DNA from 2 places in the Rothia sp. P5766 genome. Region 2 is predicted to be linked to the other one. Evidence: riboswitches for the same ligand, from Rfam matches in the RefSeq annotation. Region 2 holds a riboswitch; the other holds the start of a gene.
What was found. A riboswitch is a leader RNA that binds a small molecule or an ion and turns the genes downstream of it on or off. The one in region 2 is predicted to bind S-adenosylmethionine.
Positions count from the first base shown of each region.

Region 1: another riboswitch for S-adenosylmethionine. It lies ahead of ACN08V_RS07095 (PLP-dependent transferase); the one in region 2 lies ahead of ACN08V_RS02160 (nuclease PIN).

Region 1 covers NZ_JBLXXS010000011.1:36,505-51,170, forward strand. The annotation lists gene ACN08V_RS07075 (S9 family peptidase) at 1-2,128, opposite strand, end outside; gene ACN08V_RS07080 (hypothetical protein) at 2,426-2,989, opposite strand; gene ACN08V_RS07085 (alpha/beta hydrolase) at 3,008-5,212, opposite strand; gene ACN08V_RS07090 (hypothetical protein) at 5,218-5,490, opposite strand; SAM riboswitch class IV at 5,741-5,859, shown strand; partial or broken gene ACN08V_RS07095 (PLP-dependent transferase) at 5,903-6,327, shown strand; gene ACN08V_RS07100 (alpha/beta hydrolase) at 6,992-7,675, shown strand; gene ACN08V_RS07105 (RNA-binding S4 domain-containing protein) at 7,837-8,055, opposite strand; gene ACN08V_RS07110 (glycine--tRNA ligase) at 8,198-9,580, shown strand; gene ACN08V_RS07115 (GNAT family N-acetyltransferase) at 9,869-10,489, opposite strand; gene ACN08V_RS07120 (GNAT family N-acetyltransferase) at 10,677-11,684, shown strand; gene ACN08V_RS07125 (MGMT family protein) at 11,688-12,020, shown strand; gene ACN08V_RS07130 (hypothetical protein) at 12,109-12,492, opposite strand; gene ACN08V_RS07135 (hypothetical protein) at 12,464-13,003, opposite strand; gene ACN08V_RS07140 (PRC and DUF2382 domain-containing protein) at 13,460-14,236, shown strand; gene dusB (tRNA dihydrouridine synthase DusB) at 14,415-14,666, shown strand, end outside.
Region 2 covers NZ_JBLXXS010000003.1:27,619-42,284, reverse strand. The annotation lists gene purH (bifunctional phosphoribosylaminoimidazolecarboxamide formyltransferase/IMP cyclohydrolase) at 1-905, opposite strand, end outside; gene purN (phosphoribosylglycinamide formyltransferase) at 1,022-1,591, opposite strand; gene ACN08V_RS02180 (hypothetical protein) at 1,717-2,124, shown strand; gene ACN08V_RS02175 (DUF6350 family protein) at 2,206-3,927, opposite strand; gene ACN08V_RS02170 (SDR family NAD(P)-dependent oxidoreductase) at 4,091-4,864, shown strand; gene ACN08V_RS02165 (plasmid stabilization protein) at 4,895-5,326, opposite strand; gene ACN08V_RS02160 (nuclease PIN) at 5,323-5,523, opposite strand; SAM riboswitch class IV at 5,559-5,685, opposite strand; gene ACN08V_RS02155 (SNF2-related protein) at 5,840-9,526, shown strand; gene ACN08V_RS02150 (MFS transporter) at 9,630-10,943, shown strand; gene ACN08V_RS02145 (aldo/keto reductase) at 11,043-11,882, opposite strand; gene ACN08V_RS02140 (Tex family protein) at 11,983-14,346, opposite strand; gene ACN08V_RS02135 (TY-Chap domain-containing protein) at 14,629-14,666, shown strand, end outside.

The DNA of each region.
Region 1 (14,666 bases), on a different contig from region 2:
CCCAGGCGATTTCTTTCCAGGCGGTATAGCGCCCCGAACCGCCACCGTGACCGCCCTCCATCTCAACCTTCAGGAGAGGCGTGGGGGAGTCCTGTGCAATGGTGTGCCTAAGAGCGGCAACCCACTTGGCTGGCTCCACATAGAAAACTCGGGTGTCATTGAGCGAGGTGACCGCTGCAATAGCAGGGTAGCGAACCGGGCGGATATTTTCGTAGGGGCTGTAGGACTTCATGTACTCATAGACCTCACGGTCGGTTATGGGGTCGCCCCACTCCTCCCACTCCAGGGACGATAGCGGCAGGTTAGGATCAAGAATGGTGGTCAGAGCATCCACAAAGGGTACCTGTGCAAGACAAGCGGCGTACTTCTCGGGAGCCATGTTCACCACCGCACCCATCAGTAGACCACCGGCAGAACCGCCCATAATTCCGATGCGGGAGGCATCAACCCAGGGCTGCTGTGCCAAAAAGTCGGTAGCAGCAATGAAATCGGTAAAGGTGTTCTTCTTAGCCAGTTTCTTGCCCTCGGTGTACCAGGCGCGGCCCAGCTCCCCGCCACCTCGAACATGGGCAACAACGAAAACGACGTTTCGGTCCAGCACACTCAGGCGGGCCGTTGAGAAATAGGGGTCCATGGAGGACTCGTAGGAGCCGTAGCCGTACTGAATCACAGGGTGTCCCTGACTCCGATCCAGGTCAGCGCGGTGCATGACAGACAGCGGAATCATAGCCCCGTCCTCAGCCGGTGCCCACATGCGGTAGGCCGTGTACTGCTCTGGCTGGTAGCCAAGGACCGGGGTCTGCCGGCGCAAAATGAGCTCATCGCTGTCCGGTAAATAATCGTAGACGCTATTGGGGGTTAGATAGGAAGTGTAGTTCAGCCGTATCACCGGGGACATGATATTGACCCCCGAAAAGGCCGAGGTATAAAGCTCATCGGTAAAACCGCCCGGCTCATAGAGCTCAATTCCCTGAGCATGCGGGTTTGCAATTTGCTCTGCTAGAGCATTCCGAGGGGCAATAAAGACCTTGACCGTGGTGTTCTCACGTGCCATAACCACCCAGTGGTTACGGGAGAACTTGAAGCCCTCAATCCTGACATCGGAACTGTGCGGCATCAGAGGAATCCAGCCCGCCCGGAAGTACTCAAAAGCAAGATACCGGTCATGCAGGGGAGCAAGAACAACCTCACCGTTAGGAGCCTGGTAATTGTGCCCCAGTACTAGGTAGCCGGTTCCGTTGACATCGATAATGTCGGTGGTGTGCTCAAGCTCAGCATCCCGGTGCAGGATGAGGGTGGGCTCAAGCTGGCCCAGTTCGTGAATGTTAATAATGCGAGTCTCTGAGTATTCAGAGTTGGCAGATGTGATCACAAGATGGGTGCGGGATGAGGACATGTTCGCGCTCAGCCACATACCGGGGTCGTCCTCGCGGTAGAGCACAATGTCCTGCTCCGGGCTGGTGCCCAGCGCATGAGCGCGAATCTCGTAGGGCCGCCAGGACTCATCAGCCACTGAGTAGATCAGGTGGCTTGCGCCGGAGGCAAAGAAAGCACCTGAAAAGATGTTCTCCAAAGTTTCGGGGAGGAAGTCACCGGTCTCCAGATTCTTAAAGTACTGGGTGTAGCGTTCATCGCCGGAGTCGTCAACACCGAAAGTCAAAAGGGTGCCGTCACGGGTGACCTGAAAAGAGCCTAGTGAGAAGAAAGCCATATCGCGGGCGAAGTCGTTACAGTCCAGGACGACCTGCTCCCCGTCTAGAGGCTGGCCGGGCTGAACGACCGGCGGCTCGTAGCGCTCCGCCAGGCTGCCCTCGGTCTGAGCGGGAACCCGGCACATAATCGGGTACTGCTGACCGGCGACGGTGCGATTGAAGTACCACCAGGCCCCCCTGCGTGAAGGCACCGACATGTCGGTTTGCTGGGTGCGGCCCTTGATTTCTTCAAAAATAGCGTCACGTAGGGGCTGTTGGTCGGCGGTTACGGCCTCGGTGTAAGCGTTTTCTGCCTTCAGATAGTCCAGTACCTGCTGGCTTTCTTTATCGCGGAGCCACTCGTAGTGGTCGATAAAAGTATCACCGTGGTGGGTACGTTCAAGAGGGGTACGTTGGGCAAGAGGGGGCACGGGCATGCTCGGTCACCTTTCAGCCGGATCTGTGGGTGTGTGCTACAGGGCAGGTAGGGCTACCCGGTCAGGGTAGAAAATGCCTACCAACTTTCTAGTAATTTGGTGGAACCAAATATCCTGAGTGTACGCAGTCTATAGCTTTTTTGCGACCAATGAGACTCTTTTATCTAGTGGGACCAGAGATTTCTCAGTTACATAAGTTATATAGCGGTAGATACTAAAGAGTTTGAGCCAAGCCATATTACGGAATTTATGGGCAAGTTACCTTTACGCTGCGGTGGTGGGTGTTTTCATGGGTGTTTAGTAGCCCTTGTCGGTGGGGGCGTTCCAGTCGAGGGGTTCTTTGCGTTGGAGGACGTCGTTGCAGACGGTGTCGAAGGTGTACATTTCGCCGTATTGGAAGGCCATGTAGGTGATTTCGCCGCCGGTGGGGGTGGTGGCCATGATGCTGATGCCGTTGCTTGCGGGGCTGAAGTATTTGGGTTGGAGGTTTTGGGTTTTCCAGTAGGTGTAGACCTTGTCTATTTTTTCTTGGTATTGCTGGGGGGTGAGGTCTTGGCTGGTGTTGAGCATCACGGACAGATTGAGTTTGTCTTTTCCGCAGGAGCCGATGGGGTAGGAGTTTTGGAGGTAGTCGGGGGTGTAGGTGCGTTTGCTGGGGTAGGTGTAGAGGGTGGGTTCTGTGCCGGTGGCGGTGATGGTGCCTTGGGTGAGGGTTTTGAATTCTTCTTCGATGGTGGTGGCGTTGGCTGTGGGGTTTGTGGTGGGGTTGGGTTGGGTGTTGCCACCACCGCAAGCGGTCAGAGCACCGAGCGAGACCATAGAAATTACCAGAACCTTTCCTAGAGACGATTTAAAATACATTAGACTGAAGCTTCCTTCCTAGCCCCGGGTGGGGGCTCTAGACAGGGGAGGGGCAAAGGTCAGAACCTGGTCGCCGGTCATAGAAGACTGTGCCTTCCTAACCTTTTGCATAATTTCAGGGCGTACCCGCCCATTTTCATCGCAGTCAGCAGCAGTAACTGGAACTAACCGTAAACTATCGCCCTCACTCTCATAGTAGTAGGGCTTATAGAGTTTCAGATCCAAGTCTTCGGTATAGCCCAGTGCCGCTCTCGCACCGTAGACCAGGCTCGAGGTTTGCTTGTGAGCGTAGCCCTGATTGTCGCCGTCAATGTTGAAGCCGTGCATATCAACATCCTCCAGGTAGTAACCATCGGCGGATATACCCTCAGTAGATTGGAAACGCTGGGCATCAGCAACAGCATAGGGGAGCAGACGGTTTTCTTTCGAGATTAGCGATGAATCTAAGAGCCAGCCCGGCAGGTAGCCTCCGAGGGCTGTCCAGTCCTCCATTGAGTCGGTAAAGAAAATCTTTTGTCTGCCCTTGGCATCACGCTCCACATTCCAGCCCTCGGCTGAATTGGCATCGTAAATGCTCTCAATACCCAGACCGGCTGATCCATACATGACGATATTATCAACCTTGGTCTCTGAGACCTGCATGGCCTCGGCGGTAGTAGTTGTACCGTAGGAGTGGGCAATCACCGATATATGAGCATCACTATAGAGACCGTCTCTTTCACAGGTAACCGCCGTGGACTTAGTAACATTCAGCCCGTCAATAAAACCGGCTAGGTTTTGGCCGCCCTGTTCGGCCAGGTAGATATCGGTCACCATCTTTGACTGGGTAAAGGTCTTGCCACCCAAAAGCTGTCTGCCTTCTTCATCGAGATGAGGGGGAGTCTCGTAACCGATCCAGAGAACAACAGCAAGTTTGGGGTCGTTAGTGCCATGGAGTTGTTCTGCTCTGTATTGTTCCTTATAGATGTTGTCTCCTGTACCAACAAGATCTTCAATGCTACCGGCCACGTTATTAGTCATACCGGGGACGACTACGGTTACCTTATCGGCATCATCCACCGAGCCCAAGGAGACCGAAGCCAGCACGTTGTTATAGTCATAGCCGTCCTCGTTCTCCGGCTTAATATTGGAGAGGTCGAGGCTGGTAACGTACCGGGGGATTCCGTCATCTTTCATGGTCGCTGCGGCGAGCAGGTTTTCCAGAGCTTTTCTGGTGGCTTCATCAGTATTCGGGTCTTCTGCTACTGTTTTCGCTAACTTACGGTTAGCCTGATCCCTGACCGTGTACGGTACCCCATCCATATTCCCCACAATCCCCGGGGCGGCAATAGTGAAAGCCTTTTGCTGGTTTTCATCCAACTGCGCCCACCAGGCCTTATAGGCCTCCGCCCGATCAATGTTGCTACCTTGCATCTGCAAAGGAAAACGGGCGAACTCCGGGTGAGCCGCAAAATACTCATTAATCTGCTGGGGTGTCAGCTTACTCAGCGCATCCAATAGCTGAGGCTGAAACTCATCGGATGCAGCAGCGGTTTCGAAAGCAAGAGTCAGAGCCTGAGCATCAAAACCCAGGAAGAAAGAAAGAACCTCATCAGCAGACGAGAAAGGAGCCAGCCCAGAAGCACCAGAAGACCGATCCACAAAGATGCCACCAATACCCGAAATATTGTATCCATTAACGGCGGTTGCTGACCGGGACGTGTATTGCTCCCGAATCTCATCAACCACAGCCTGCTGGGTAGCAATGCAAGCATTTGCCTCTGAGATGTCCTGGCGAAGAGAAAAAATCATTGAACCGCTTAGATCAGCGGACAACCGCCCCAGTGCGGAAGTGAGGGAATGACGTTCATAAAAGCGGAGTTTATCCTGAGTTTCTTCCTTGTGAATTTGGGCCTGTCGAGCTACCGAAAGAGCCGCGTCAGCCTTTTCCTGCATCTCTCGTAGGTTCTTCTGCCAGTCAGTCAGAACATCGTGAACCCGCTGAAACTCACCGGAGATTTTCTCACACATCGTGGCGCCCAGCTCAAAGGTATGCTCAATTTTGGTGATGCGGTTACTCCTACCGTCAATACACCTACCGCGGTTTAAAACTTTTCTAATAGCATCAATCTCGGTTTTGCGGGTAGACCAGTGGTTAATGGTCGCTTGCCAAGAATCAGGATCACCAGGGCAAGGGTCGCCACCTGTCAGAGGAGACCAATCCGATGGACGTGAACCCATCATGCCACCTACCCTTCTGCCCCATCGGCAATCTTAAAGGCATCGTATGCTGCCTGTGCACCATCCTGCGCATTCTGGAAAGATTCTGCAGCGTCAGAAAGCAAAGAGCTCTCCTGCCCTCCCAGGGCCGCGGCGTGATGTTCAGCCACAGGGTCGTGTGCACTCGCCGGGGTAGGAGCCTTGCTTTCCAAAAAGCCCTCAAAAGACTCCTTAGTTGCCTTGAAAGTATCAATCAGAGTCTGGAGCGTGCTGTATTCAAACTCAAGAACAGGTACGGGCATGAGGCTCCTTAACCTACGGTGGGAATAATACCTTGTGAACATTGTAGCCAGTTATTCTTCTGGGTCACCTTTCTTACCCCGGGGGGTTACCCATAAGTAACCCAAAGTGGGGGCAGGGCAGCCCGTATCAGAGCCTCGGCGGGCAACCCTGCCCGCCCCCCCATCGTAACTTACGCAATAAACAGACACATGAAGACTTTTTAAAACAGCATCTTGACCAACGACCGTTCGAAAGGGAAAACTAAAAGCAGGTCATGAGAGCCAGCGCTAAGCCCCAGCTAGCTGGCCGGCAACCCTCCACTCGCGGTGGGGTGCCCTGGGTAAAGACCTGGCACACCTCACCGAGAACCGGGTGTGCAAGCGCGGGACCGATGTGCCTCACTAACTCACCCGAGGGCATCAGAACCTTTAACCCCTCTTCAACCAGCCCAATCAGGGCTACCAGGGCCTGGTCTACGCCCGCGACCTGGGCAAGGACGGTGCCTTTGGGGTCAACCTCTCCTACATCCTCAAAGCCCGCGTGGCTCTGCTGCGTGACCTGGGTTCCTCCATCGCACCCACCAACGCCTTCAACATCGCTATCGGCCTGGAAACCCTCTCACTGCGCGTCGAACGCCACGTAGAGAATGCCCGCAAGGTGGCAGACTACCTGCAGGCGCACCCGGCAGTAGAGTCCGTGACTTACTCCGGCCTAAAAACCTCCCCTACTACACCCTGGCGCAGAAGTACCTACCCAAGGGCGCCGGTGCCATCGTTGACTTCACCCTCAAAGACGCTGATTCCGCTACCGCCCAGAGGTTCGTGGACTCCCTGGCCCTGGCCCGCCGGATCGCCCACACCACCTACCGCTGCGCCGCCGAACTAAACTTTCGTTTTGGCCGCGATGCCCAGGAGCAACAGAACATTCTCCACTGCCTACCGGCTGACCGTGGCCGCTACCAGGTAGAGAACTATCTGGACTACCACGGCCAGAAACCGACCGCACGGTTTGACGCTAACTCTTATCTAGCTATCAATGAAGCCCTGCTCTCTCACGACCTTGGCCGTGACAGGAGCGGGCTGCTGAGAGCACTGGCGCTTTCTACCTGCCACTGGACCATTGCCTACGTTGACTCAGATAGGCTCTTCTTCCCCTCCGACTCCCACATTATGGCCGCATCACTACCGCAACCGGTTGAGCCTGAGGTTATTCACTCACCCTGCCGGTACGACGGGTTCCTGATTGAACACGAGCAACTCGAACGCATCCTTGCCCGCAGTCTTGAAGCCCAGGACGCCGCTGACAGGCTAGGGTCAGTAACCCACAAAAAGCACCTGTGGGCGGTAGCCTAAAGTAAGCTCCGCCGGTGATAAATTGGGTACGAAAAGACCGAGGCAAGCTCCGCAAGCTACCCCTAGAACTCAACAGCTAATCGCAGCAGCTGGCAAAATTCGCCTGGCGGGGTAGGTTGCTTACGCTTCACCCATAAGCCGGACTTACAGACTCACCGAGGAGCGTGTCATGAGTCAGCATGTTGCTGAGTATTCAAAAGCCGAGCCCTTCCGCCGGGGAACCCACCTGGTCGTCCTCTTGCACGGCTACGGCTCCCACGAACAAGACCTCATGGGCCTGGTCAACCACCTGCCCCAAGAGGGCATCACCTACGCCTCAGTACGGGCACCCCAGCCGGTAGGCTACGCCCTGCCCGCCGACGCCAAGGACGCCTTCATTGGCGCACCCGCCCTGGGCTACCAGTGGTGGCCACTCAACCAACAACTAGAAACCGTAGGGTTCCGTGCCATCGAACTGGCCGTGGACTACGTCCTGGAATGGCTAGAACCCCTTGCCGCCAACTACCGCAGCCTCAACCTGCTTGGCTTCTCCCAGGGTATGGCCATAGCCACCAGCATTGCCCGCCACCGGCCCGACCTGGTGCGCACTGTGATTGGGCTGTCCGGCTATGTGGTCGACGGGGGAGAGGGCTACTTCAAAGATGCCGAGCTCACCGCTCAACCTCTACCACTGTTCTGGGGCCGGGACGAAGCTGACCCCATCATCACCGCCGAAAATATCAGCTTCACCCAAGAATGGGTCAAAGACCACACCGCCCTTACCGACTACCTCTACGCGGGCATCGGCCACGGGATTGCCCCCAGCGAACTAGCGCACATGAGCACCTTTATCCGCGAGAACATCTTGAACTAAAGAGAAAACCGGCGGGCTGAATCATGCCAAACAGCCCGCCGGTACTAGGGCACAAAAGACCAAAGCCTAGGCTGAGGCCCTTGGCTCAGCACCCTAGCGACCAACTGGCTCGGGGCTGTCGTTAAGGGTCTTGGCCGCTAGGGTGCTGAGTTCACGCTTACCTAGTCGTGCGCCACCTGCACCGTGACCCCATTGAGAGTTACCCTATCCCCAGCATGCAACTGGCGGCCACGCTGCTCACAAATATCACCGTTCACCTTAACAAGGCCGTCCCGGATCACCTCACGGGCATGAACCCCGTTCTCCACCAGGTTAGCCAGCTTCAAAAACTGGCCCAGCCGAATCATCTCATCACGAATAAACACAGACTCAATACTCATAGCCTCCAGTCTAGCGACCAGCTGGTTCCCCGCCTTCAAGCGGTGCGGTAGGCTTAAAGGCAGTGTGCCCAACCGGGCACTGCCCCCACAATCCAAGCACGCCACAACCGGTGGCGCAGGCTCACAGGAGAAACCAAAAAACATGGCACCGAAGTCACAACTTGATAACGTCATCTCACTGGCAAAACGACGCGGATTCGTCTTCCAAGCAGGTGAAATCTACGGCGGCTCCCGCTCCGCATGGGACTACGGCCCGCTCGGTGCCGAACTCAAAGAAAACATCCGCCAGCAGTGGTGGCAGACCTTCGTCCGCGGCCGCGCAGACATGGTCGGCCTCGACTCCTCCATCATCCTGCCTAAGGCGGTCTGGGAAGCCTCCGGCCACGTCGCCACCTTCACCGACCCCCTAGTTGAGTGCCTGTCCTGTCACTCCCGGCACCGCCAAGACCACCTCATCGAAGCTTTCGTTGAGAAGAAGGGCCGCCAGCCCGAAAACGGCATGGACGACATCACCTGCCCCAAATGCGGCAACAAGGGGCAGTGGACCGAACCCCAAAACTTCTCCGGCCTCATGAAAACCTACCTGGGCCCCGTTGACAACGAAGAGGGCCTGCACTTCATGCGCCCCGAAACCGCCCAAGGCATCTTCGTCAACTTCAACAACGTCGTCACCACTGCCCGCAAACGCCCGCCCTTCGGTATCGGCCAGATCGGTAAAGCCTTCCGCAACGAAATTACCCCCGGCAACTTCATCTTCCGAACCCGCGAGTTCGAACAGATGGAAATCGAATACTTCGTCCACCCCGACGACGCACCCAAATACTACGACCAGTGGATCGAAGACTGCTGGAACTGGTTCGTAGACCTCGGCATCAACCCCGACAACATGCGCAAATTCGATGTACCCGCCGAAGACCGCGCCCACTACTCCGCAGGCACTATGGACCTAGAATACCGCTTCGGTTTCCAGGGCGGCGAATGGGGCGAACTCATGGGCGTAGCCAACCGCACCAACTACGACCTGGGCGTCCACAACGAACACTCCAACGCTAAACTCGAATACTTCGACCAGGGCACCGGCGAACGCTACGTCCCCTACGTCATCGAGCCTTCCTTTGGCCTGACCCGCTCTATGATGGCCTTCCTCGTAGACTCCTATGTAGAAGACGAAGCTCCCAACACCAAGGGTGGCGTAGACAAGCGCACCGTCCTTAAGCTGGACCCGCGACTGGCGCCTGTCAAGGCCGCCGTCCTGCCCCTGTCCAAGAAGGAAGACCTGGTTCCTACCGCCAAGAAACTGGCCGATGAGCTACGACGCAACTGGAATATCGACTATGACGACGCCGGTGCAATCGGCCGCCGCTACCGCCGCCAGGACGAAATCGGCACACCTTTCTGCATCACCGTGGACTTTGACACTCTAGAAGACCAGGCTGTCACTATCCGCGAGCGCGACACCATGACCCAGGAGCGCGTCTCCCTGGACCAGGTCACCGCCTACCTTGCAGCCAAGCTGACCAAGTAAGTCTGGTTCTCTGGGACCTTGCTGTTTCTGGCAATACCCTTAACACCAGCCTTAAACAGGTCACCGCTCTTCGGCAACGCCCTTAAGGCCAGCCCCGCCAGTTGCCAGAGAGCGGTGCCGTCTTCGGTCGGAAATGGCCCTTAAGGCCAGCTCCGAGCCAGTTGCCGAGGCAAAGGTAGTGCATTTGGCCCGGAGTACCAGCAAAAATCAGGCCAAAAAAAGCCGCCCGCCCCTGTTACCAGGAGCGGGCGGCTTTTGCCTTATAAGACACTAGCTAGGGGCATGAACCTAAACTTCTACGGACGCGTAGTTCACATTCAGGTGACCGCTCATAGAACGATTGGCCTCCCAGTCGCTCCGCAGGACCGACTTGATCACAGCGTCGTGGTAAGTGCCATCAATGAAGAATGCCTGGCGGCGGCGCCCCTCCGGAATAAAACCGCAGGAGGTATAAACGTGGCGGGCACGCTGATTGAAATCGACAACCTCCAGCTCAATTCGGTTCAAATCTAGGTGCTCAAAGCCGTAATCCACCATCAGTTTGGTTGCCTGAGTACCGTAACCCCGGTTCTGCCCCGCTGAGCTGATGCAAATACGGTAATTGACGGACCTGCTGGTCGCATTGTATTCATTGAAGACAACCTCACCCACGTAGCGGTTCAGGGCCGGGGCAAAAACAGCCAAATCAAGACGGTTATCTTTTGTATTCCTCAGTGCATACCAGTCACGGGTTGCCTGCTCATCAGCATCAGTGCCACCAATGAGTCGGGAATGCGCCGAAGCCGTCTTACGCAAAGCATCGGGCTCACGCAGAATCTCAATCATGGCATCGATAGCAGAATCGTCAAAAGGGCGTAACTGAACTAAAGAGCCGGTCAGGGTCGGCTTGTGAGAAAAAAGGGATGTCATGGAACCACACTAAGCGATAGAGTCAAATAAACTTTAAGCTCTCCTAGTCTAGCGGGTGAAGAGAAGGTTACAGGGCGGAGCTTGCTCACATTCGCGCGCCCACCCCGCCTCAGTGGCAGGCAGGGAAGCCCTAGGGGACGTTAGAGTAGAGGGGTAGACCCCGCTAAGAGCCAAGGACAAGAACCCCGTGGACAAGACCACCCCCACTGCACCAGAGACCAAGACCCCCCTACCCGTCGGCTACACCCTACGCCCCTGGCGCACCGGCGACGACATGGAAATGCTCCAATACTGGCAGGACCCCGAAAACCGCCAGGTCGCAGCCTTCCGCTCATCCTTCTCTCCTGATACAGAGGCGCCCTTTAGCCGCACCCTGGTTGCTGAACACCAGGGGGTTCCGGTCGCCGCAGGTACCATCTACGAAACCGACCTGCACCCACAGCGACTCTGGGCCTACCTGGAAGTAGCACCCGACCATCGCCGAACCGGCCTCGGCAACCACCTAATCGCCGCCCTCAAACACGCTGCCCAGGCAGCCCCCAGTGGTGTCAGCGCCTTCCGCACCAAGGTAGAGCCGGCTTCTAGCGGCCTAGAATTTGCTCAGGCCCAGGGCTTTGAAGTTATCCAGCGCTCGCGGATGGTTCGCATTGAAGCTGGTACTGTTCCACCGGTGCCCCTGCGCCAAGACGCCTCCGAACGCATGACCCAGACCATCGAAGACCTAGCCACCGGCTCTGTGGAACTGACCCAGCGCTTCTGGGAGTTCTACCGGGGCATTCACGGCTGGGACCAGCCCGCTGACCTGTCCATTGGGCGGGTAAACAGGCTCTTCCTGTCCGATGAAGCTGAAGCGCTCGGCGCGGTCGTGCTGCGTGACGATATTCTGCGCGCTCAAGCCGAGGGTAAAAAAGGTGACATTCTGGCCTTTGCTGTTAGCTACCGGCCCCTGGCTGTTGACGCGGGCCTCATGGAAATCTCCGAGGACGATGCTACCGAAATCACCGTGGGCTACCGGCTGGGCCACCCCCAGGCCCGTGAAGCTATTATGCAGCTACTTTCGGTTATGACCGGCCAGTACGCGGTCTCCCTTGAGGTGGATGACTCGATGGAAGATCTGGCTGTGCTGATTGACCAGCTCATCAAGATGGGCTCCGCAAAGGTCACCAGCGAAACTCTGGTGATTGCGGATGCCTAACCGATGGAGGATGTACGGGTTGAGCGCGTCCTGAGGGTTGCTGAATCTATTCCGCTCGGGCGGGTGGCAACCTACGGGGATGTGAGTGCTGTTGCCGGGGAGTCTCCGCGTGTGGTTGGCAGGGTGATGGCGACCTGGGGGAGTGGGGTGCCCTGGTGGCGTGTGTGTAATGCCCGGGGTGAGATACCCGGTCATGCCGCACCTGCTACCGAGCGCTGGCGAGCTGAGGGTACTGCCCTGACTGCTGACGGGCAGGTTGACTTGCGGCAAGCTCGGGTGAGCGAGCCGGAACTGGCTCAATTATCTGCCACTTGGCTGGCTGAACTAGAGGTATGACGTAAGGCCCCGCCCTTTCGCTCTTAGGCCCGGTGAACAACCCCGGGCCCAAGAGCGAAAGAGCGGGGCCTTGCTGTTAGCGTGCGTCTTAGACTCCGATGTCCTGGGCGCGGCGGCGTCCCCGGCCGGAATATGATTGGCCTGAACAGTTGGCGATGTAGCCAATAGCCGGCCATATTATTGCAAAGAGAGCGTCAAAATTCCAGAGGGCATGGAGGGCACCCCAGAGACACCAGCAGATTACAATATTCCAGGCCATCATGCCGGGCCGCCAGACCATAGCCTGGGCTCCTTGGGGTTTGGAGAAGAACTGAGTCAGTACAGTACCCACGGCCAAAATGCCTACCCCAAAGGCCGTCATGTAGAGGTCCCGGCTCAGGTACCAGGCGATAAGCCCATGTAAACCCCAGAGCGCTACCATGGACATGGGTGCGTAGGAGCCGCTACCAGGGGAGTTCGGCTGAATCATCATTGAATATCACCAATCCTGTAATCCTGTGGGCTGAGTTAAAGGAGATTTGGCCGACCGGCTCGCCCCGCTGGTGGCGTAGCCGGTAGGTGAGGGTATAGCCTAAGGTGGCCAGTTCAATCACGGTTCTTTGGACCTCTATAAAGTCACCGTTTGCCTCAAGGACCTGCTGCCAGACCTTAGCCAGCTTGCGTTTGGAGTGCTTTCGGGCGGCGGTGTAGGTCATGTGGTGGTGGACGTGTTGGTAGTCGCTGTGGGCGAGCGCGGCAAAGACGGCTTCGGCTATCTGTTGCAGTTTTGTCTCGATTTGGGGCAGTGAGCGTGCGTTATAGACCGAGTCGGAGAAACGTTGGGCGGCGGCCTGTTTGGTCACGCCGATGGCTGAGCCGATGAGCTGCCAGGTGGCACCGCCTGCGCGGGCGGCCTCTACTGCTTGTTCAAGGGCCTGGTTGGCGCGGGTGACCTCGGCCTGGGCTGCGCCTACCGCGAGCATGAGCGGGTCTTTGGAATCCATAAACCCTCCTGGGGAATTGTCAAGAAAGATTGACTTTTCAAAATTCTAGGGGATGCCCAATCTTGTTTCAAGGTTGGGCGGAAGATAGCTGGGGCGTTTTCTTGGATAATTCCCAGGAAATAGCCATTTTTGGCTAGAGGGGGCGGTCTATCTGAACTTTAGCTCCTGCCGATACCCTCAGCGCGGTCACCAAGAGTTAAAGTTTCACCAAGTCAAAAAGATCTTACAGGCTTGGTTCGCTTGATTGCTTATATTCCATAAATAAATACATTTATTATATGCAATATTTATTTTCATGTTAAAAAGTAGGCTTATTGCTTGAGTGGGGCCCTCTCTGGGCATATTATTTAAGTAAGTTGTTCAGCTCCCTTATTAATTTTTTGAGCCAAGAGCTCAGAGGGGGTGGAGTGAACGGCCTACCCCTTGGGGTATTTACTAATGAAAGGCATCTAGCCAATGACTACCAATGAAACAATTCAAGCTCTTCGTGACAGCACTGTATATGGCGCTGATGGCGACAAAATCGGTCGCGTAGGTGAGCTATACCTCGATGCACAAACCCAGGAGCCAACGTTTGTAACTGTCAATACGGGCTTCTTCGGCACTAAGCAGTCATTCGTTCCCGTTGATAGGGCACGTTTCCAGGACGGCGAAATTCACGTTCCCTTTGACAAGGATTTCGTTAAAGACGCGCCTAATGTAGATGAAGATGGCGAGCTGTCACCGGAAGAGGAGCAGCGCCTCTACGAATACTACTCACTGGGCCAGAATGAAGCTCAGGTGACTGGCGCAAGCCATGACGGGCAGGTAGCTGGGCAGAGCCAGGCTCAGGCATCCACCTCCGATCACTCCACTCAGCAGGGAGGCGATGTCGTTGCTCACGAGGAGCGTCTGAACGTCTCTAACGCCACCAGCGCAACTCAGACCGGCCAGGTCCGCCTGCGTAAGGTAGTTCACACCGAAAAGGAGACAGTGGAGGTTCCCGTTCGCAAGGAAGAAATCGTTGTTGAGCGTACTAACCTCAAAGACGGTGAAGTTGTAGAGAACTACGACTTTGATTCCGCAGAAGCTAAAGCTGATGTTACTGTAACCGCTCACGAAGAGCGCCCTGTAGTATCAACTGAAACTGTTGCAACTGAGCGTGTCTCCGTTGGTAAGGAAGTACACTCAGAGACCGAACGCGTTTCAGCTGATTTGCGCAAGGAAGAAATCGTCGTAGAGGGCGATAAGTAGACCTCTCTACACCTGATAGTCATACTTCAGGTAGGTTTTGAGGCCCGGTGGCTTGCCACCGGGCCTCTTGCCTGTGTGACCCAAACTTGAACTAGACATAAAAACCTACCTCTATTTTTCGGGAACTACTCCCTTGGGTGAGGCAGAGGGAGATACCATGTGCAAGAATTGGATGGCTATGACTAACCAGACGACTCACCCTACTCAATCTCAGGCTCGCACCAAACAGCTCAAGCTGCCGCCCCTGCAGCTAGGCAAGCACACCATTGACACCCCGGTCGTTCTGGCCCCCATGGCAGGGGTCACTAACAAGGCCTTCCGCAGGCTCTGCCGCGAGTACGGCGGTGGCCTCTACGTCACCGAAATGGTGACCGCCCGCTCCCTGGTGGAGCGTAACCCGGAGTCCCTGCGTATCATCGAGCACGATGGG
Region 2 (14,666 bases):
ATGGGGTCGGCGGCCTTGGCGGCACCGACGGCAATACCGCAGGGGTTGTTATGCTTGATGATGGCTACAGCGGGTTCCTCGAAGTCGTAGGCGGCGCGTAGGGCGGCATCGCCGTCCACGTAGTTGTTGTAGCTCATGGCTTTGCCGCCAAGTAGCTCTGCCTGGGCGATACCGGGTGCTGCGGTTGGATCAACGTAGAGTGCTGCGGCCTGGTGGGGGTTTTCACCATAGCGCAGGGACTCACTGCGCTCGAAGGAGAGACCGGCGAAGGGGGGCCAGTAGTTGGCCTCCCCGTCTTTTTCGAACTGGGCGGCAGTCCAGGTGGCTACGGCGGTGTCGTAGGCGGCGGTGTGGGCAAAAGCGGCTGAGGCCAGGCGGCGGCGTTCTGCCAGGTTGAAGCCACCCTTCTGGGCAGCTTCAAGAACAGCGCCGTAAGAGGCCGGGTTAACAACGACCGCTACAGCGTCGTGGTTCTTAGCTGCGGCACGCACCATGGAGGGGCCCCCGATATCAATCTTTTCGATGATGGCGTCCTGGTCAGCGCCTGAGGCCACGGTATCGACGAAGGGGTAGAGGTTGACAACCACCAGGTCAAAGGGCTCAATGTCCATTTCTTTCAGGGTGTCAATGTGCTCTTGCTTGCGGCGGTCTGCCAGGATACCGGCGTGGATGCGGGGGTGCAGGGTCTTCACGCGGCCTTCAAGACATTCGGGGAACCCGGTGATATCGGAAACCTCAGTGACGGGCACTCCGGCGGCGGCGATGGTGGCGGCTGTTGAACCGGTGGAGACTAGGGCTACCCCAGCTTCGTGTAGGCCACGAGCCAGGTCTTCTAGCCCGGTCTTGTCATAGACAGAGATCAGGGCGCGTTTGAGGGGTAGGCGGTCAAGCTTAATGAGACTCACAGATCTTCTCCGTTTCGTATGCCGGCGAGGGGACCGGCAGGTTGTTACCTGAGTGTGAGTCGCTTTATCTGGAGCCCCGACCCTAGGCCCAGCCCCGAGTGGGGCTATAACTAGGGTTAGGCGGTGGGCTCTTGCGCCAGGGAGGCTATGGTGGCTACCAGGAGTTGGCGTTCTTGCACTTTGATACGTTCGTGCAGGCTCTCTTCGGTGTCACCGTCAAGAAGGGGAACGGCGGCCTGGGCCAGGATAGGGCCGGTATCAACTCCCGCATCGACCAGGTGTACGGTCACGCCGCTGATCTTGACCCCGTGGGCCAGGGCGTCACGCACGCCGTGGGCTCCTGGAAAGGACGGTAGCAGAGCCGGGTGGGTATTAATGATGCGCCCGGTGAAGCGTTCCACGAGCTGAGCATCGACGATCCGCATGAAGCCGGCAAAAACAATGTAGTCGGGGGCGTAGCTCGCTATTTTTTCTTCCAGCGCCCGGTTCCAGTCAGCGCGGGTGGAGAAGTCCGCAGGTTCTAGGAGGAAAGTTTCAATCCCGGCGCCCTGTGCTCGTTCTATGCCGAGGCAGGGCTTATCGGCTCCTACCGCCACAATATCGGCGGTTAGCTGACCATCTGCAAGGGAGTCAAGAATGGACTGTAAATTTGTGCCCGAGCCGGACACCATCACCACAATGCGCATGAACACCAGTGTATCGCACGCCACGGCTAACGATGGAGGCATGTCCATGATAATCAGCCAGGATGAGTGGGTTCTATCCTCCTCTGAAATTCTATGAAGTCCACTGAGGTTGTACAGTGGTGCTTATGTCAGAGAATCAGCAGGTTTCCCCCTACTCCGAATCAGCCCTTGAATCAGTCAAGGTCTGGTCGCGTTCTTCCTTCCTCCTGATAGTTGCTACGGTCAGTACCACCTATTTTGCTGGTACCCTAGCTGTTGCCACCTTGCTCTTAGCGCTACTGACCGTAGCCTGTGCTATCACGACCCTGGTCAAAATGGTTAAGGTCCGTTTCCCGGGGTTCTCCATCATGCTCATGGTCATGATTGTGCTCTGGTCCCTCTTCCTCAGTTTTGGGGCCGGTCTCCAGCTGATTTTTTCCGATGCCTCTTCTGCCTATTCAGAATGTCTGCAAGGGGCTTTGACGATTACCCGCCAACAGGAGTGTGCTCAAGAAATGAGCGACGGACTCTTCAAGCAGATGATGGGTAACTAGCCTCACCTGGGCACCATATGAGAAGCCCCGCCCCGCGGTGTGCGGTCTGGGGCTTCTTGAGCAGAGATTCTGCTGATGCGCTTATAATCTGGGTTCTTCCTCAGCTTGATCTTGAAGCTGCTGATTCCAACGGCGGCGCAAGGACTTAGGGCGTTTGACCACGGGGGCGGACTTCTTAGTAGGTTCCGCCTGCCTTTCTTCAGCATCGGCCAAGCTCTTAGGGGCCTCTGCCTCAGAATCAGTTTTTTCTGTTTCTTCGTCGTCCGTTTCGGGCTCTGTTTCAGGCTCAGCATCGGCTAAGTCTTTATCTGCCCTATCGGTCTGTTCTCGGGGAGCATCCACCGGGGAGTCCGAATGGGCTAGGTTTGGTTCGGTCTCAGGACTGTTTTCTGAAGCTTCCTCTTCCTCAGCCGCCGGGTATTCATCCTTCTCCCCCTGATCGTTGATCGCTGCCGTGGCTTTTTTCTTTTCTGCCCGTTCAGCGACACGCTTGGCCTTGGCTTCGGCCTTAGCCTGCTTCTTCTGGGCACGGGTGGGCTTCTGGTCGGCAAATCGCTCCAGTTCAAGGCTGCTATCACGGACCAGCAGATGAGCCAAGCCCAGGCCGATTATCAGACCCAGCACCAGCAGAAGGGCACCGCAAGCGCCGAACAGCAAGGGTGAAGGCCCGACCTCGGTAAAGCGACCAAGCCCCAGGGAACCGTGAGCGGCCCAGCCCAGAAGGAAGAGAAGAATAAAGGAGGGAATAAAGGTAAGCGCGGCAAGGCCCAGGGTGGACAGCGGCCAGGAGATCCAGCGGAAGCGAATCTTAAGAGAAAGCCACTCATCAAAGTGGTTTTCTCCCTCGCGGAAGAACCACCAGCCACCCACAGCACCTGCAATCAGCGGCACCGCCAACCCGATGTAGCCCCAGGGTTCAGCGGTATGCGGAAGAGCGCCCAGTACGGGGAGGGAGGGCATGACGCCCACGCTGGTGCCGGTGGGGCCTACGGAGGTCCCCACGCCCAGAGAGAAGCCTGCGCCGGAGCTCCAGGCCATAGAGTAAATCACCAGGTTCAGGAGCAAACCTAGCTGTAGGAGCGTCAGGGCAAATCCGCCCACTGCCCCGGAGTGCAAAGCCTGGTAAAGGCCCACCACCTTGTCCCAGTGCACAAAAAGACTGGTCACAAGGAGCAAAGAACCACCGGCAACATAAGCCATAACCCCCACCAGGGAAGCCCGAACCATAGCCCAAATATAGGATCCAGCCCAGCGTGAGTACTGGCTAAACTTCTTGACCCAGTCGGCGGCATCCACACCAATCATGGCAGCTAGGGACCGCGACTCAGCAAAGCCCCCGGCAAGAATACCCAGGGCAGTCACCCACAGGGGAATGATAGCCGCAAGCACCGGTGAGGTGGTGAAATAGTCATCGGTAGATATCAGGCTGATGCCGGCGCTAACCAGCGAGTAGGCCACCATGCCACCTACAAGAGGCTCCCAAAACTGGCCCTCGTAGCTAGCACGGGCCAGCCTGCGACCCGACCTGTAGCACAGGGCCAGCGGAATAAGAGTGAGGCCCAGTGGGACCAGGCTCATCGTCCCAGACACCGCCGAAAAGCTACCCTGCGCGGGTATGTTCATATTCAGGGGGACACCGTGGACCAGCAACCAGATATGGCCCGCCACGGACAGGGCGCCGGCAACGGTATCGGTATTAAAACCGTTGGTGTACCAGACCGCTGTGAGCATAAGCCCAACGGTGATATAGGAGACCAGGGCAACCAGAGCAAGTTCAACGGCGCCCTGAAGCCACAGGGGCATGGGAAAGGTTCTTTTGGGGTGCACGGTGGTATTCATCGCCTTTCATCATGTCATGTTTCCTGTCTCTACGCCTGGTCACGAACCGTAAGAATACTAGGTGCGGTGAAAATAACCTCAACCACGGCAGACAACGGACGATATTGCCGGGGAGTAGAGTGTCCCTATGAGTATCGAGAACACCTATGTTTTGGTCACCGGCGCTTCTGCCGGCATCGGTGCCGAGTTTGCCCGGCAGTACGCCGCAGCGGGCTATAACCTGGTGCTGACCGCGCGTAGGGAAAAGACCCTAGAAAATCTGGCTGGCCAGCTCCGCTCAACCTACAGGGTAGAGGTTGAGGTCATCCCCGCGGACCTACTGGTTTCCGGTGACGTTCAAAAACTCGTTGACCGGCTAGCTCAGGCTGAGCGCCCGGTGGAAATTTTGGTCAATAATGCGGGCTTCGGTTTGGGCCAGCTTTTTGAGGAGGCCCCCGCCCAGCGGCATCTGGATCAGGTGCAGGTCCTGGCAGCTGTCCCCCTCCAGCTCATGCACGCCGCAATCCTCGCCATGCTCCCACGGGGCAGGGGCCGCATTATCAATGTCGCATCGGTGGCGGCCTTTACACCAGGTGGCACCTACTCAGCAGTCAAACGGTTTATGGTGGTTGCCTCAGAGTCAGCAAATATCCAGTACCGGGACCGAGGTATTGATGTAACCGCCCTCTGCCCGGGCCTGACCCGCTCGGATTTTCATCATGCCATGGGGCAAGAACAGCCCAAAGTGCCGGGCGTATTCTGGCTCAGCCCCCAGCAGGTAGTTACCGAAGCCATAGCGGCGGTCAATGCCGGTAAACCGGTCTGTGTGCCCTCCCTGCCCTATAAGGTAGCAGCGGGTATCTCGCAGATTATCCCCCGCAGGGCAGTGGCGGCGCTGATTTCCCGCACACGGAACTATTAGAATCCACAAGCTGGGGGTGCCCTTCCCTGCTTAGTCCTCCCAAGGGTTAACAGCGCTAACCCCCCAGGTGCGGTAGACATCGGCTTTCCCCGAAATAATCTCAAGCCGGTGCACGGTCGCTGTAGCCGCCATCAGCCCCTCCAAAGCAGCCCTTGCCAGGGGAGCCTGGCACTCAGAGCCCACCGCCTGCAAGGGCCTCTCAGCATGACGACCAGCCCACTCCAAAGACACCCGCGTGTCCACCTCAAGGAGGTGGTCACCAAACCGGTCAATCAGCTCAGCCAGCCACCGTTCAGTCTCCGGGTAGGGGTAGAGCCCTTTAAGCTCGCCCAGGCTTAGCACCGAGACGTACATGGTGCGGTAGGAGTTCCGGCGCAGGCAGTTCACAACCTGCTGGTGAGGGGTAGCCTTGCGAATCTCGGCAAGGACATCAGAATCAAGGAGCAGACCGACGTGGCTCATGCAACTTTCAGCGCACCGTACTCAGGGGCTGGGATACCGCTGGGGTTAGGAGCCAGAAGGAAGTTAAGGAACTCACTGCGCTCATTCGAGATACGCGCATAGTCCTGAATACTGATAGCGACAAAACCACCGCAGGCAGGCGTAGCAGCTGCAGACCTGTTCTTTTGAAGAGTGACATGGGGGCGGGTGTTTGACATATCGCCGTTGCGCTTAAGGTGCGCATTCCTTTCGAAACTTGCTCTTGTCTACACCAAACAGCGCCAATATGCGCGATGAAGACCGCTTCGTCATCCGAGCCACCCGTGAACATGGGGTTGGCGTTCAACCAAGTCGGAGCTTGACAGTTGAATCTCTTGAAGCTGGTATAACCATAACTCACACCGCAGGCACCTGTAAACTCTTGCCCAGATTTTTTAAAACGTGACCTCCCTCTCATCTTCTGGTGCCAGCTTTCATCAGCGTGCGATACGCTAGAAGACTAGGTCTATTTACTCCGCACGCGTGAGGTTTTTTGTGGCAGATTCAGCACCATTTCCCGACATCCCAGTCACAGCACCCGCCATTATTCGGCAGGTGGGCTCAGGCACCTACACCCGGGGGCAGGGCGCTATGCGGAAAGGGAGCGTTATCCGCTACCACTACGACGAAAACGAACGGGTTCTCGAAGGCCAGGTAGCAGGCTCAACAGCCCAGCCCTACAGCACCCGAATCACTTTCCCGGCCCAAGTTGCGGCAGGCTCCTACCCCTTTTCTGCCACCTGTTCCTGCCCCGTGCTCCACAATTGCAAGCACGCTGTGGCGCTCATGCTGACCGCCATCGACCGTTCAGCCAAAGCCAAGCGGGCGCTCACGGCCTCATCAAGCACCTGGACCACCCGTGCTACTGAGAGCGGCCGCACCCGACCCAGCGCAGAAGCCATGCGGGAACTCGAAAAATTTGGCATCACCACCGCCTCATCTCTGGCTGCCCCCCAAGATAGCCTGCCCCTTGAGCAACCTGCTCCCGCCGACAGCACCCCGGACCAGAGCGCCCTACCCACCTGGCGGCGTACCCTGGCCCATTCCCTAGCCGCCCGCCCCGGCTACGACAACCGCAACCACGGAGTATCCGGTGCCCTTGACCTGCGCCTGACCGTCCCCGGCAAATATGGCTGGACCAAAAGCAGCGGCTCACCCCGTATCACCATTGAAGCTCGCCCCCTGATGATGGGTGCCCGTGACCGCTGGATTAAAGGCGGTCTAAGCTGGGAAAAGTTCTCGGGAAACGCCGCGGGCTCCGCCGGAACCGGACTGCTAGCTGAGCACGCCACCTGGTTCAACGAGTTCTACGCCGTCATTCGCGGCTCCCAATCCATATACACCTCCCACCGCGACTGGGCATCGCTTTCCACCGTAGATTCATCCCTACTCTGGCAGATGCTCCGGGCCGCCGACGATATCAACCTGCCCATTCTGCTCCACGGCAAAGAAACCGGGCTGGTCATTACCGACACCCCGCAGGTAGAACTGGAACTCACGCCCGTCCCCGAACGCGGCAGCTCCCAGGACGCCCTCCAACTCACTCCCCTGCTCCGCTGGGACTCCTACACCATTCCGGCAAGCTACACCCACAAGATGGGTACCAACCGGCAGGGCTTAATCGCCCTGGGTGGGAGTGCCCAAGCTAACTACGTAGAAGCTGCCGCCGCCGCCCGCTGGGACTCCGCCCTGCCCTCGGCACTAGCCCATGTGGAGGAAAGCGCCCCCATTCACACCGGCCAGCCAGAAACTCAACAGGCCCACCAGGCACCCGCGCCCCACCAGCACCGCCCTCGCTGGCTCAGCCCAGAAGCCGAGCTAGTCCTTATTCCGCTGGACGAACCGCTCGATGCCGTCGCCGAATCCCTGATGTCCAGTCAACCGGTCACCGTTCCTTCCAAAGACCTACCGGCCTTTTTCTCTGACTTCTACCCCGCCCTCACCCGCACCCTGCCGGTAGCGACCACCTCCGAAAAGCTGGAGCTCCCCACAGTACGCACCCCCTCCCTGGTTCTGACCATCACCTTTAGTGAACCCGGCCCGCCCTTTAGAGCAAGCACCGCCTGGCACTGGGAGTACCCCGCCAACCCCACCGGCACCGACGACGAAACCATCGTGCTCGATGCCCTGGGCTACCCCGGGGAAGACCGCGCCGATATCCGCGACACAGCCCACGAATATCGAGTACTCAAAGACGTCAAGCGAATCCGCCCCGGTGTGCCCTTTACCAAGCACATCACCGAAAACTGGGACACCCGAACCCTGCTCGAAACCTACCTACCCGCCTACCAGAAGATTGACGGGGTCAGGGTTCAGGTCCGGGGGCCACAGCCAGAGTTCAAGGAACTCGACCAGGCCCCAGACATTGTTGTGACCGTTGATGACACCCGCCGCCGAGACTGGTTCGGGCTGGGTATCGCCATCAAGGTCGGTGAATGGACTGTAGGCTTTGCCGACATCCTGGCCGCTCTGGCTAAAAACCAGACCCACCTGCTCCTGGGCAACGGCCAGTACTTTGCCCTGGACCGGCCCGAGTTCATGAAATTACAAGACTTGCTCCGTGAAGCCCAGCAGCTCACCGATAAGACAGGACCCCTGGAAATCAACCGCCACCAGGTAGGCCTGTGGGAAGAACTCGAAGAACTCGCCGCCGAAACCCACACCGTCACCGCCTGGGACGAGCAGGTCAGCGCCCTGCTTAACCTCGAACACCACCGTCTGGCGGAAGTACCAGCCTGCCTGCACACCACCCTGCGCCCCTACCAGGTAGAGGGCTACCAGTGGCTTACTTTCCTGTGGGAACAGTCCTTGGGTGGCGTGCTAGCCGATGATATGGGCCTGGGCAAGACACTGCAAACCATTGCGCTCTTTGTGCACGCCGCCGAGCAAGCCAGCGAGCGCCGGGAGCAGATGGCACCTTTCCTGGTAGTTGCTCCCACCTCCGTTGTACCCAACTGGGTACGGGAGATTAAGAAGTTTGCGCCCTCGCTGACCGTGGTAGGAGTCGAGGAATCTGTCCGTAAATCCAAACGCCCCCTGGAAAAGACCATTGCCGGGGCGCAGGTTGTGGTGACCAGCTACGCCCTCTTTAGACTCGATGAGGAAAGCTACTACTCTCTCGGTACCGCCCAGCCCTGGAACGGACTGATACTCGACGAGGCCCAGTTCGTTAAGAATGCCAAGACCAAGGCCCACCAGGCTGCCCGCGACTTACCGGCCCGCGTCAAAATTGCGGTCACCGGTACCCCCATGGAAAACAACCTCATGGAACTGTGGTCCATGTTCTCCATTACCGCGCCGGGGCTCTTCCCCTCCGCCCGCGCTTTTAAAGATTCCTACGCTACTCCCATCGAATCGGGCGAGGAAACTAAAGCTCTGGGCCGCCTGCGCCGCCGGATCCGCCCACTCATGAAACGGCGCACCAAGGAAGTTGTGGCCGCTGACCTACCTGAGAAGACAGACACCCGCATTGACGTCCCACTGGCCCCGGCTCACCGCAAGGCCTACGACACCCACCTGCAACGGGAGCGACAGAAGATTCTGGGCCTGCTACAGGATATGGACAAGAACCGTTTTACTATCTTCCAGTCCCTCACCACCCTGCGCCGTTTGGCGCTCGATGCCTCACTGATTGACCCCGAAAAGTACGCTCAGGTGGACTCATCCAAGCTGGACTACCTGGCAGAGAACCTGCCCGAGATCATTCACGACGGGCACCGGGCCCTCATTTTTAGCCAGTTCACCGGCTACCTGCGCAAGATTGCCGACCGCCTCGCAGAGTTGGGCATCCCCTACCTCTACTTGGACGGCTCAACCCGCAACCGGGGCGAGCTCCTGCGGTCCTTTGAAGAGGGCGCCGCCCCGGTCTTCCTCATTTCGCTCAAGGCTGGTGGCTTTGGGCTTAACCTGACCACCGCCGATTACTGCTTCATCATGGACCCCTGGTGGAACCCCGCCGCCGAACAGCAGGCTGTGGACCGGGTCCACCGCATCGGGCAGACTAAGAACGTTATGGTCTACCGCCTGGTTTCCGCCGGGACGATTGAGGAGAAGGTCATGGAACTCAAAGAGTCCAAGGCCGCCCTCTTTGATGCTGTTGTTGATGAGGGTGCCTTCTTTTCCTCCCAGCTCACGGCGGCACAAATCAGGGACCTGCTTACCGACGCGGAACCCACCAGCTAGGTAACCGGTGCGGGCTTTCCTTCCAGATGCGGGGGTACCGCGCGTGTTGAGCAGGAAACTGTGTATCTGGCACCAGGACAAGGGTACGAAAGGAGAATAAGGGGTGGCTAAACTGCTGATGGATCTGACCCCTCTGAGCTACTCCCCTGCCTTGAGGCGAATCTGGTTGGGCGGTATTTTCTCCACCGTGGGGTACTCCATTACCGGTGTTGCTATCTCGCTGGAAATCTACGCGCTGACCTCATCGGCGGCGGCAGTAGGAGCGGTTGGCCTGGTGGCGCTGGTGCCGCTTGTTCTGGGTGGCCTCTACGGCGGGGTTATTGCTGATACCTATGATCGGCGCAAGGTGGCCCTGGCCGCGACGCTGAGCTTGTGGGTGCTGACCGCGCTCATGGCCGCTCATTCCTGGCTCAATATCCACTCGGTCTGGGTGCTCTATGCTCTGATTGCCGCCGAATCCCTGTTTCAGCCCATTAACCAGGCAGCTCGCGGTGCCATTATTCCCCGGCTGGTCAAGCCCCGCCTACTGCCAGCGGCCAATACTCTCATGATGTCGGTGGGTACCCTGGGCATGAGCCTGGGCCCCATTCTTGGTGGTGTTCTGGTGGCGACTCTGGGCTATCAGCTGACTTATTCCATTAATGTTCTGGCTATGACGGTGGGTATCTGGGCGCTCTACCGGCTCCCGGCCATGAAGCCTGAGGGCACCGCCGAGCAACCACGGCGCGGCGGCCTGTCGTCCATTGCTGAGGGCCTGCGTTTTGTGCGCGGTAACCAGGTGGTGGGCATGTCCTTCCTCGTGGATCTTTTGGGTATGTTCTTTGCCCAGGCCCGCCCTATTATTCCGGCGCTTGCTGCCCTGTCCTTTGGTGGCGGTGAGATAGGGGCAGGGTTCCTGCTAGCGGCTGGCCCTATCGGGGCTCTCACAGGTATTGCCTTCTCGGGTTTCCTCAAAGACCTCTCGCGCCAGGGCCGCTTTTTGACTCTGAGCTATGCAGGCTGGGGGCTGGGCTTTACAGCTTTCGGTCTGATTGCCTGGGTTTTTGACGGCCAGGGGCAGGGGGCCTCGGTGCGCGAGAGCCTCCTGAGACTTTCGCTGGCGGGGCTTGCTCTTGCTTTTATGGGCTGGGCCGATGCCCTGGGCGGGGTCTACCGTTCTACCATTATTCAGACGGCTGCCCCCGACCATATTCGAGGCCGGATGCAGGGGCTCTTCATTATTACCGTGGTCGGTGGCCCCCAGTTGGGCACCGCTGGGGTGGGGTTTGCGGCTGAGGCTATGGGTGCCCCACTGACGGCGGTTATGGGTGGTGCTCTGGTGATTATCACGATTGCCCTGGCGACGGTGCGTGTGCCGGCCCTATGGCGCTATGTGCCTGAGCCGGTCCCTGATACCCGGCAAATTCCCTCCGTCTAGCCCAGCGGTCTAACAAACACCCGCCCTTTATCTCTTGCCCCCGGACTTATACACCGGGGGCAAGAGAGAAAGGGCGGGTGTTAGATGTAACGGGCCGATTTAGAAGTCAATGGTTGCCGGGTCGGGGCCGATGCGTCCCTCGGCAGAAGAGAGCGCATCAATGGCGGTGATGTCATCATCGGTAAGAGTGACCTTCAGTGACTCAAAGTTAGAGACAATACGCTCGGGGGTCACAGATTTAGGGATAGCCACAATGCCGTGAGCGCGATGCCAGGCCAGGATAACCTGTGCCGGGGTTGCGCCGTGAGCCTGAGCGATTTGACCAATGACAGGGTTTTCCAGCAGGCCAGAACGGTTACCCATACCCAGCGGGCTCCAGGCCTGGGTGATAATCCCCAGCTCTGCGTGCACCTGGCGCAAGCGCTCCTGGGCAAAGTAGGGGTGCAATTCAATCTGGTGAATCGCCGGGGTCACCCCGGTCTCGGCGATAATCTCGCGGAGCTGTTCTTCGGGGAAGTTGGACACACCAATCGACTTAGCCCTACCCTGCTTCTGAAGCTCAATCAGGGCCTTCCAGGTCTCCACGTAGAGGCCCTGAGAAGGCTTAGCCCAGTGAATCAGGAGCAGGTCAACATAGTCGGTGCCCAGACGTTCCAGGGATGCCTCCACAGCGGTCATAGCCTGCTCGTAGCCCTGCTCGTCGTTCCAGACCTTGGTGGTCACAAAAACTTCCTCGCGGGCAAGACCGGAAGCCGCGATAGCCTTGCCGGTGCCTTCTTCGTTCCCGTAGATTTTGGCGGTGTCGATGTGACGGTAACCGGCTTCCAAGGCCAGGCCCACCACCTTTTCGGCTACGTCGTTCTCTACCTGCCAGACACCGTAGCCTAGCTGGGGAATGGTCTTGCCGTCGTTAAAGCTTAGACGGGGTGCAGAAGTCATGGAAGGTATCCTTTCGCGGGGGGTTGGCTACCTCCCACTGTATGCCCGTGATCTGGCTCCCGGCTAGTAGTGTTCGGTAGTGGTGAACCAGATCTTAGGCTCAGGGACGTTTTTTACCTTTGTGCTGGGCGCCCCGCCCACGATGAGCCGGTCGGGTATCTTCCAGAAGCAGGGAAAGCGAAATACGGCGGCGCTGAGGGTCAGCCTCCACCACCCGCACCTGCACAATCTGCCCCGAGTGGACGATGGTGTGCGGGTCTGAGACAAAGTTTTCGCTCATCTGCGACACGTGAATCAGCCCGTCCTGGTGAACCCCAATATCCACGAAAGCACCGAAAGCAGCCACGTTCGAGACGGTTCCCTCCAAAATCATGCCCGGGGCCAGGTCCTTGATGTTTTCCACGCCCTCAGCAAAGGCGGCGGTGCGGAAGCAGGGGCGGGGGTCGCGCCCGGGGGCGCTAAGTTCAGCAAAGATATCGGTAACGGTGGGCAGGCCCACGCTCTCGGTCACAAAGTTACGGGGGTCAAGCTGGCTGAGGGCTTCTGAGGGCACCCGGCTACCGTCCAAGCCACCGGCGGCCTGCACGATGGTGCGGGCCAGCGGGTAGGACTCGGGGTGAACCCCGGAGGCATCCAGCGCTTCGCTCCCACCCACAATGCGCACAAAACCAGCGGCCTGCTCGTAGGCTTTAGGCCCCAGGCGGGGTACATTGAGCAGGTCACGGCGGCAGGTGAAAGGGCCGTGCTCGGTCCGGTAGGCCACAATATTCTCGGCAATCGTCTTATTGAGGCCAGCTACCCGCGCCAAAAGAGCCGGGGAGGCAGAATTGACCAGCACGCCTACCGCGTTCACGCAGTCCTCTACCACAGCATCTAGTGAGCGCGTCAGGGCTGCCGGGGTGACGTCGTGCTGGTACTGGCCCACGCCAATGGATTGGGGGTCAATTTTGACCAGCTCGGCCAGGGGGTCTTGCAGGCGGCGGGCGATGGAGACGGCTCCGCGCAAGGAGACGTCTAACCCGGGCAGTTCACGCGAGGCCAGTTCTGAGGCGGAATAGACTGACGCCCCGGCTTCGGAGACCACGACCTTTTGAACGCCCCGGTGTCCTGCGGCGGTCAGGCCTTGAATGAGCTGGCCGGCCAGCTTATCGGTTTCCCGGCTGGCTGTGCCGTTACCCACCGCAACCAACTCTACTGAGTGCCGGGTCACCAGTTCTTCCAGGGTGGTCAGGGCGGCCTCCCACTGGTTGCGGGGGGCATGCGGGTAGATCACGGCGGTCTCCAGCACCTGGCCGGTAGCGCCCACCACGGCCACTTTAACCCCGGTCCGCAGGCCGGGGTCCAGTCCCAGGGTGGGGCGGGAACCGGCCGGGGCGGCTAGCAGAACATCGCGCAGGTTAGAGGCAAAGACGGCAATGGCATCCTTCTCGGCCTGCTCAAAGAGCTGAGTACGCACCTGGCTGGCAAGACGCGGGAGCAGCCGTTGCCGCCAGGCCAGCCGCACCGTCTTGGCCAGCCAGCCCAGCACCATCTGCTCATCCGAGACAGTGTTGAGTACCTGGGCACCAATGCCCAGGGCCTCAGCTACGGTGCGTTCGTACCAGCCGCGCTCGCGCTCGTATTCCTCGGACAGGATCTCGGCGGCTTCGCGGGCCGCACCCTTGAGCTGGCTCTTGGGCGGGGGCAGAACATCTACATCGATATTGACTTTGACGGCCCCGGCTTTCTCCGCACGGAACAGGGCCAGCACCCGGTGGGAGGGGATCCGCCGGATTTCTTCGTTGAACTCAAAGTAGTCACTGAACTTAGCGCCGGTTTCCTGCTGTCCAGCAATGAGCCGGGAGGTAATCACACCCCTGCGAGTAAAGCGCTGGCGCAGGGTCTCTGCCAGGGTGGGGTCGCTCACGGCCTGTTCAATGAGCAGAGCACGGGCACCCTCCAGGGCATTCTCAACGGAGGCGACGGTGGCTTCTACGGTTCCGGGTTCAGCGCCTGCAAGCTCCGGCTCAACGTAGGCATCGGCAATATCTGCGGTGGGGGCAAAGGGTACTTCTAGCAGGTCCTCCACCAGAGAGTCCAGGCCGGCTTCGCGTGCTAGGTAAGCCAGGGTCTTGCGCTTGGTCTTGTGCGGGGCGTAGAGGGCTTCTAGCTCGTTCTTTGTCGGTGCCAGCGCCAAGGCCCGGGCTAGTTCCTCGGTCAGGACAGCCCGCTCGTGCAGGGTATTGACGATGGCTACCCGGCGCTCTTCCAGCTCGCGCAGGTAACGCAACCGCTCAGCAAGGGTACGAAGCTGGGTATCGTCTAACCCACCGGTCGCTTCCTTGCGGTAGCGGGCGATAAAGGGGACGGTAGCGCCGTCATCGAGCAGGGCAAGAGCCGCTATCACCTGCTCTGGCCGGACGCCCAGCTCCTGGGCAATCCGCTGCTCAATGGGGGAAAGTTCTGCCTCACCTGCTCTTGTCATAGTTTCTAGTTTCTCATTAAGACAGAGTGCCCAGAACCTATGCCGCTAGGCGGGCTATTTATACCGTGCTGACCGGCCAAGGCACCGCCTTGTACCATGGCAGGTTCGAGAGTCATAATGAGCTTATTTGTCTGTAACAGTTGGGCCTATGGTGGTCAGACAGGTGCCCAGCCACCTAAAGTGGTGTCAGGGGACTCAGGATCTCATATATCTATGGCCTAGCCTCAGCTACAGGTTTCTTCCCCCTCCAGTTCACCCGTCCCCTTTGCTTTGGAGAACCACGTGCCAGATGCAACCGATTTCGAATACGCCGACTTCTG